2 regions of the Paenibacillus sp. FJAT-27812 genome follow, and region 2 is predicted to be linked to the other one. Evidence: riboswitches for the same ligand, from Rfam matches in the RefSeq annotation. Region 2 holds a riboswitch; the other holds the start of a gene.
The links. Region 2 has a riboswitch for thiamine pyrophosphate ahead of ADU23_RS29305 (ABC transporter ATP-binding protein). Riboswitches for the same ligand answer to the same signal wherever they lie in the genome.

Region 1 (4,197 bases), 450 kb from region 2:
GCCATCAAGCACCAGATGTACGCCGCTCGCTAGCGCTTCGATATTAGAAACATTCACGTCAGCAACTGTCGCTTCAATGTTCACGCTGCTGTTAATACGGCGCAGCTTATTGGCTGCGGCAACCGCCTTGGGCAGGACGGCAAGCGCATCCGCTTCGTCAAACAGCATTTGGCGCTGCAAATTGCTTGGCTCGACGAAATCCCGGTCGACCAGCCTGACTTCGCCTACGCCCGCGCGAACCATATGCTGCGCAAGCGATGCGCCAAGCGCGCCGATGCCGACAATGAGCACCGACGATTCGGCCAGCTTGCGCTGACCTTCCTCGCCGATTGCCGCAAATCTCGTTTGCCTGGAATAACGGTCCGAAAAAACCGGATCAGCCGCATCAGCCATAAATCATGCTCCCTGCCGCTTTGAACGCTTCCGACTTCTCCTTCATTCCCGCTTCAATCGCATCCGTCGTTTCCATCCCGTTCTGCGCTGCATACTCCCTGATGTCTTGCGTAATGCGCATGCTGCAAAACTTAGGGCCGCACATCGAACAGAAATGCGCTGATTTTGCCGCATCTGCCGGGAGCGTCTCATCGTGGTACGCCATCGCGCGCTCGGGATCAAGCGAGAGATGGAACTGGTCGCGCCAGCGGAACTCGAAACGCGCTTTGGACAACGCGTCGTCACGCAGCTTCGCCCTCGGATGCCCCTTCGCCAAATCGGCCGCGTGGGCAGCGATTTTATACGTAATGACGCCTTCCTTCACGTCCTCCTTATTCGGAAGACCTAGATGCTCCTTCGGGGTTACGTAGCATAACATAGCGGTACCGAACCAGCCGATCATTGCAGCTCCAATTGCCGAGGTGATATGGTCATAACCCGGCGCAATATCGGTCGTAAGCGGCCCCAGCGTATAGAAAGGAGCTTCATCGCAAACCTCTAATTGCCGGTCCATATTTTCTTTGATCAAATGCATAGGCACATGGCCCGGGCCTTCGATCATAACCTGCACGTCGTGCTTCCATGCGATTTTCGTAAGCTCGCCAAGCGTATCCAGCTCGGCAAATTGCGCCGCATCGTTCGCATCGGCAATCGAGCCTGGCCGCAGTCCGTCTCCAAGCGAGAACGACACATCATAAGCCTTCATAATCTCGCAAATCTCTTCAAAATGCGTATACAGGAAGTTCTCCTTATGATGTGCCAGGCACCATGCCGCCATAATCGAGCCGCCCCGCGAGACTATACCGGTAACCCGCTTCGCCGTGAGCGGTATGTAACGCAATAGCACACCCGCATGTATCGTAAAATAATCGACACCCTGCTCCGCTTGCTCGATCAGCGTATCGCGGAACACTTCCCAGCTTAAATCCTCCGCTTTGCCGTTTACCTTCTCCAGCGCTTGATAGATCGGTACCGTTCCGACCGGAACCGGCGAATTACGGACGATCCACTCCCGTGTCGTATGAATGTTTTTGCCCGTGGACAGATCCATGATCGTGTCGGCTCCCCACCGAGTCGCCCAAGTCATCTTCTCGACTTCCTCCTCGATGGAGGACGCAACAGCGGAATTGCCGATATTCGCATTGATTTTAACGTGAAAATGACGACCGATAATCATCGGCTCGCTCTCCGGATGATTGATGTTTGTCGGGATGATCGCGCGCCCAGCCGCAATCTCGCTGCGAACAAACTCAGCGTCCATCCCCTCGCGAATCGCGATGTATTCCATCTCTGAGGTAATGATGCCCTTCCGGGCGTAATGAAGCTGCGTAACATTATGTCCCGCTTTTGCCCGCAGCGGTTGTCTAACTAAGCCAGGAAACCGCTCAGCGCCTCGCTGGTTTGCCTTATCTTCCGTCATAAAACCGTTATCCTCGGGTTTTATATCTCTCCCCTCGTAATGCTCCACATCGCCGCGCCCGTTGATCCATTCGCTGCGAAAGGAAGGCAAGCCGCGCCGCACATCCGTTTCATAGCTTTCATCGGTATAAGGACCGCTCGCGTCATAGACCCGTATCGGCTCGTTCGGCTGCTCTTCGCCATTTCTTCCCGTGCTCGCCTCAAGGGCGATTTCCCTCATCGGCACACGAATGCTCTCTTTCGAGCCTGTAACATATACTTTACGGCTGCCCGGCAGGGGCGTGGTCATAATCGCCATAACAAAAAACCTCCTAATGGAATATGTAGAATTCCGCCTGGAGGCATGCGCAAGCATATAAGAAAGTTTGAAGCACCGCTATTTCCGCGCACGTATAGTCGCTACGTGTACGGCAATCGCTGGAGCGTGGTTGAACGGTTCGCACCCTCGCTTGGCGAGATTCGGCGCAGTCCGTTCAACATCAAAAAAACCGCTCCAGCGAGGGAGCGGTCGAAGTGTGCCGTCATACGCGCAACATCAAAAGAGAGTTTCCCCCATCATGACGAAGCTTTGAAAGTTCTCCGTTTCAGCAGTCATTCCAGCTGACAACGGCAGAGCTATCACGCGCAGTTGCATAAACGCACAATCCCACTTTCCTACGCTGGCATAACCCAGATCAGGTTCAAAGGGACCAAAGCAATTCGCTTTATCTCAGCCATGACGGCGCCCCTAGTGGATTTCCTTGTTTGACTATAACGTTAAGAGAAGAAGGGTGTCAACCCTCTATTTGCTATCTCCTTGCAAAATAGGACCAGCTACATGCCGCTTTCCTTCAGCAGCTTCACCCAGCGATCCGCCGTATGGCGCCATGTAAATGTCTGCTCGACGCGCTCTCTGCTGCGCTTGCCCAGCCTTTGGCGCAGCTGTTTATCCCGCAGCAGCAGCTGCAGCTTCTCGCGCAGCTCCGATTCGACCCGGGCTTGATTAACTAGATACCCCGTCTCGCCGTTGCGAATAATTTCCTTCATTCCGCCCGCTCGCGTTGCAACGACAGGAACGCCGCATGACATCGCCTCTACATTGACAAGACCAAAGGCTTCGCGCTGCCCGGACGGAACGACCGCTACATCGGCTACGAGCATCCAGCCCGGTACTTCATTATGCGGCACGTAGGGCACAAACCGAACATGGCCCGGGCATTTGCGTCCCAGACTCTCGAGCTTGCGCGCATACGCCGTCTTGCGATGGGAGCCATAAAACGGGCTTCCGACGATGACCACAACAAGCTCTGGATGGCTTTTCGCTAGCTGCGGCACAATATTCAGCAGATGGTGTACGCCTTTCAGCGGAATGAGTCTTCCCATGAACAGCACCACTTTTTTGTCGGTCAGCCCTCTTTTTTTCCGCAGCGCTTCCCTCTTTGCAGCGCCTGCGGCAGAGTATTGCGACGGGAAACGTACCGTATCCACGCCTGGATAAATAACCCGCAGCTTAGATGCAACCTCTGGCACTTTGGATACGACGACTCGCCTAATAAACTCGCTGTTCACGATGATTTTATCTGCGGCCTGCAAGCATTGATGCAGCTTCGCAGGTGATATATGATTCGGAGAAATAAAAGTAGAGGAATGCAAATAAAGCCAGACGCGTTTGCCTGGATTCATTTGCTTCATCGTCAGCACGAATTGGGGACGGTTCTCCACATCAATGACATGGGGAGAAAACCGTTTTACCGCACGGCCAACTTCATGAATATATCGCTGCTTGCTGGCGGCTGAAAACCTCTCGCAAACAACACCTTTAAACTGTCCCAGGCGCGGCAGGCTTCTGCTTAGTTTCCCATAAATGCGCGGCTCTGCGTAAGGCATCAGCAGCGGTGCAAACTTCTCAACCACCCGCTCAACCGAGCTGCTTCCTGAGGACGGAATGGGGAACGAGCCAGGGGTAACAATCGCTACTTTGATTGGTGCCATCTCATCGGATGCCTCCTACATGATCTGCTTATTTTGCAGTATCATACGCTCCCGGAAATGGTTTTGACACGGCCCTTCTGCCTATAGCTTGAACTTCATCTGGAATAATCCGGCTCTGCGCGCCGCCATATAGATAATCACGACTAACGGTCCGATGAAAACGCCGATTACGCCAACGAGCTTGAAGCCTACGTATAAACTGACGAGCGCTGACAATGACCCGATACCGACGGAGTCGCCGAGGATTTTTGGCTCCACAATGCGGCGGAACACGGTAATAACGAGGAACAGCACGATAAGCCCGATGCCCACATACATGTTGCCCGTAAGCAGTAAATAGCTTCCCCATGGAACAAGCACCGAGCCTGTTCCAAG
Region 2 (4,197 bases):
ACATTTCCTGCGGATTCAGTTCATAAATGTCGTTTTCTCTAAACATGTATTGATGCATAATAAATTCCCGTCGAATCGTAGCAAAATCATCATGGAAGCCTTTAATAAAAACATTTATCTCCTTCTCCGTATACTTCTGTCCCCTTGTCAGCTGCGACACGATATGCTGCAGCGCGATAAGCTTCTTCTTATGCTGAGCCGGAATATGCTTTAGCTTTCCTTCTGCCGTAAAAAAATTTCGGATAACCGAGTCCTGCAATCGCTTGCTGCTCTCCTCCATGCTCTCCAATCCCCTCTCTGTTCCCGCGTTTCGGTAAATGAGCTGCTCCGCGGCACTCGCGTTGCTCTTAATAAAATAATGGTTCAACGAAAAATAAATCGTATTTTTTTCTCTTCGCTCATTAATTAAGCTCGCTTCGCGAAGCTTAGTCGCATGATGCGTGACCGTAGCAGGCGTTACGCCTAGCTTCTCAGCCAGCTCCTGGCCATTCAGCTCGCCCTCAGCGAGCATTATCAATAGTTTGATTCTCGTCGCATCTGCCAGCGCCTTATGGTACGCGACAACTTTATCCAGCTGCATCGTTTTAAATCCTCTCTTTATAGTATATTTAACATTCGTCTAATTAGATAACTATCTAATCAGATGATAATGCAGTTCCCGTGATTTGTCAAATCACTGGGAACGCATGTATCTCCTACCGTTTCAACCATTAATGTTCGGAATACAAATTGTCATCATCCGCGATGCTTTGAATATCTTCCGAGCTGATGCTGATATATTCATAGCCTTCCGCCTGCTGCTTCTTGAGCGCCTTTTCCTTAATAAACTTTGGGCTGCCCTCGCCCGCATCCTCGTCGTAAACGAGCAGAATGCCGTCCGTCTTGCGGAAGAGCAGCTCGTCCCGCGCATTAAACTGCCATATCCCGTTATACGGCTGATTGCTGACGGAAGCGTAATAATCGACCCCTTTCAGCACCTGCTGGTAAAATTCCTTTTTATCGTCCTTCCACTTTTCTTCCGGATTTGCATACGCCGCAATAATCGAGAGTCTCAGATGCGGATAAATTTCCTTAAGCGCGATGACGACCTCGCATGCCCAGAGGTCAACGCCGTATTGTCCGGGTGTGATGACCCATTCAAGCCCATCCTCGATGAGCGGAAACAGCTTGCCTGTCAATGCTTTTTTAATATAAACGATGCCTTCATGCTTCTGGTTAAAAATATTAAGCTCATGCGCGCGATAGCCCGTAACGAGTAAATTTTTCATTTATTCAACGCCTTTTCGGATAATTATGGTTTACATCTCTCCAGTGTATGCTATAGTAGAAAAAATACAAATTGAATATGGACCTATTTTATTTCACTAGGGGAGTCTAACGGCTGAGATGGAGCGCATGCTCCGGACCCTTTGAACCTGATCTGGATCATTCCAGCGGAGGGAAGTGGAGCAGAAACAGCATTCATTCATGCGCGCAAGCCTTGTTTGTTCGTTAGACCCGCTCATTTCCCTCCGGAAATGGGTGGGTCTTTATTTGTTTACGGGGGGATGCGTATTACCGCGCTATTATCGCTTCACCATTTGACCTACTCCTATCCATCTAACAGCAAGCCTGTATTCTCCAATCTATCATTGGAGGCTCACGCCGGCGAATTCGTATCGATCATCGGGGCAAGCGGCTCAGGCAAGAGCACGCTCTTCAAGCTTATGGCCGGGCTGCTTCAGCCTGCCGAAGGAGAAATTAGGCTGCGCGGCGAGCTTGCCCCGCACCGGTTAGGCAAGGTCGCCTACATGCCGCAAAAAGATCTGCTCATCCCATGGCGGACCGTGCTCGATAATTGCTTGCTGCCGCTTGAGCTTGCGCGAGGAGACCGCGCAGCTGGCTCCGCGCAAATACGGGAGCTGCTCAGCCGCTTCGGGCTTGCTGGATATGAGCAGGCTTATCCGGATGAGCTATCGGGAGGCATGCGGCAGCGCGCCGCTTTTTTGCGGACGCTCGTGACCGGGCAAGAGCTTCTGCTCCTTGATGAGCCATTCGGCGCGCTGGATGCGATGACTAAGCGCGGCATGCACAAATGGCTGCTTGAGCTATGGGGCGACCTGCGCAAAACCGTCCTTTTTATTACGCATGATCTGGAGGAGGCTATATTGCTTAGCGACCGCATTTATTTGATGTCCGAAAGCAGCCCGCTGGGCGTGCAGGAAATCGCCGTTCAGCTGCCGCGCCCCAGACACTATGAGCTGAATTATGAAGCTGCTTTTGTGAAGCTGCGGCAAGATTTGGAGCGACGACTGCATGCGCAAACTACGTTTTAACACATGGCTGCAAAATTACGGACTTTTTATTCTGCTGCTAATGCTCCTTCTTATCGTTTGGCAATGGATCGTGCACCTTGGCTTCGTTCCCGCCTTCATTCTTCCAGCGCCAACTGCAATCGGCGGGGCATTGGTCGAGGACAGCAGCCTCCTGCTTGGCAAGCATCTTGCTGCCACGCTGCGCGAGGTCGCGCTTGGCTTCCTCTTGTCCGTCATAGGCGGGGTTGCTCTTGCAGCTGCCATGAATGCGTTCCGCACGCTCGAGAAGGCGCTGTATCCCTTCATTGTCATTAGCCAGACGATCCCGTTAATTGCTCTGTCGCCGATCTTCATTTTATGGTTCGGCTATACGATTTGGGGCAAGGTCGCCGTCGTTTTTTTGACTGCCTTCTTCCCTATCGTCGTCAGCACCTACGACGGCCTGAGCAAAGGGGATGCGGAGTATCGGGAGCTGCTGCTGACGATGGGAGCGACCCGATGGGACATTTTCCGCAAAATACAAATTCCGGCTGCCCTGCCCTCCTTCTTCTCCGGTCTTAAGCTGTCCGTCGTCTACTCCGTCGTAGGCGCTACGATAGGCGAATGGCTAGGCGGCAGCGAAGGGCTTGGCTATTACAGCCGGCGAATGTCCGGCAATTTGAACACCGATGCCATGTTTGCATCCGTATTTCTGCTATCGCTCATTGGCATTCTCTTATTTGCCAGCGCGATGCTGCTTGAGAAAATGATTTTAAAGAGAAGAGGAACGAAGAAATGATGACAAAAGCTAAAAAAAACTGGAGCGGTTTGATCACGCTTGCTGCCATGCTGCTTGTAATAAGCGGATGCGGCGGGGCTGCCACGGACAATAACGAAGCCTCCAAGGCCGATGCTTCAGCCGATGATCAGAAGATAGAGAAAATATCGATTATGCTCGACTGGTATCCAAACGCCGTTCATTCCTTCTTATACGCCGCTCAGAAGAACGGATATTTCAAGAAGCAAGGACTAGAGGTTGATATTCAGATGCCCGCCGACACAAACGATGCTTTAAAGCTGGTAGCCGCAGGCAAAATCGATTTGGCACTCAGCTACCAGCCACAAGTTCTGATGGCTCGCGGCGAGAAAATTCCTGTCAAGTCCATTGCGGCAATCGTCAGGCATCCGCTCAATCATCTGATGGTGCCTGAAGGCGGAAGCGTAAAGTCGCCTAAGGATCTGGTCGGCAAAAAAGTCGGCTACTCCTCTATCCCCCTCTACGAGGCGATGATGCGCACGATGATTAAGGAGGACGGCGGAGATCCGCAAGCTGTACAAATGATCGACGTAGGCTTCAGCTTTATTCCGGCGATCTCGACGAGCAAAGTAGATGCCATCATCGGCGGTTTCATTAATCATGAGCAATTGCTGCTTGCCAAGGAAGGTTATCCCATGACCGCGATTAACCCAGCCGATTATGGCGTGCCCGACTATTACGAGCTGGTGCTTGTTGCCAGCGACGATGGTCTAAGCAAGAAAAAGGCGCTTTTTCATAAATTCATTACAGCCATGGCAGAAGGCCAGCAATACGTTTCCGCCAATGCCGAGCAAGCGCTGTCGATCCTGTTCGAGCACGAGGATCAAACGTCGCCGCTCGACAAGGAGATCGAGACAAAAAGCTTGGACATCCTGCTGCCGCTTATGGATGCGGGAGAGCAAGCCTTCGGCTATCAGGACCCGGCTTCCTGGTCCCATGTAAGAGAATGGCTGCTTAACAATGATCTGCTGCCGCCAGACATAAAGGCTGAGGATGCTTTCTCCAATTTGTAAGACAGCGAATTGATACGATCGGGGGAACGAGTCGATGAACATCTATAAAGCGTTAACGATTGCAGGCTCAGACAGCGGGGGCGGCGCAGGCATT

Region 1: linked by a shared signal. The riboswitch ahead of thiC (phosphomethylpyrimidine synthase ThiC) and the one ahead of ADU23_RS29305 (ABC transporter ATP-binding protein) in region 2 are both predicted to bind thiamine pyrophosphate.

Annotation. Positions count from the first base shown of each region.
Region 1 is NZ_LIGH01000001.1:7,233,454-7,237,650, forward strand. It holds gene ADU23_RS31100 (ThiF family adenylyltransferase) at 1-393, opposite strand, end outside; gene thiC (phosphomethylpyrimidine synthase ThiC) at 386-2,149, opposite strand; gene ADU23_RS33075 (hypothetical protein) at 2,195-2,455, shown strand; TPP riboswitch at 2,486-2,590, opposite strand; gene ADU23_RS31110 (glycosyltransferase family 4 protein) at 2,665-3,822, opposite strand; gene ytvI (sporulation integral membrane protein YtvI) at 3,904-4,197, opposite strand, start outside.
Region 2 is NZ_LIGH01000001.1:6,786,374-6,790,570, forward strand. It holds gene ADU23_RS29295 (DUF2087 domain-containing protein) at 1-580, opposite strand, end outside; gene ADU23_RS29300 (DUF1273 domain-containing protein) at 711-1,268, opposite strand; TPP riboswitch at 1,357-1,459, shown strand; gene ADU23_RS29305 (ABC transporter ATP-binding protein) at 1,548-2,315, shown strand; gene ADU23_RS29310 (ABC transporter permease) at 2,296-3,072, shown strand; gene ADU23_RS29315 (ABC transporter substrate-binding protein) at 3,069-4,103, shown strand; gene thiD (bifunctional hydroxymethylpyrimidine kinase/phosphomethylpyrimidine kinase) at 4,138-4,197, shown strand, end outside.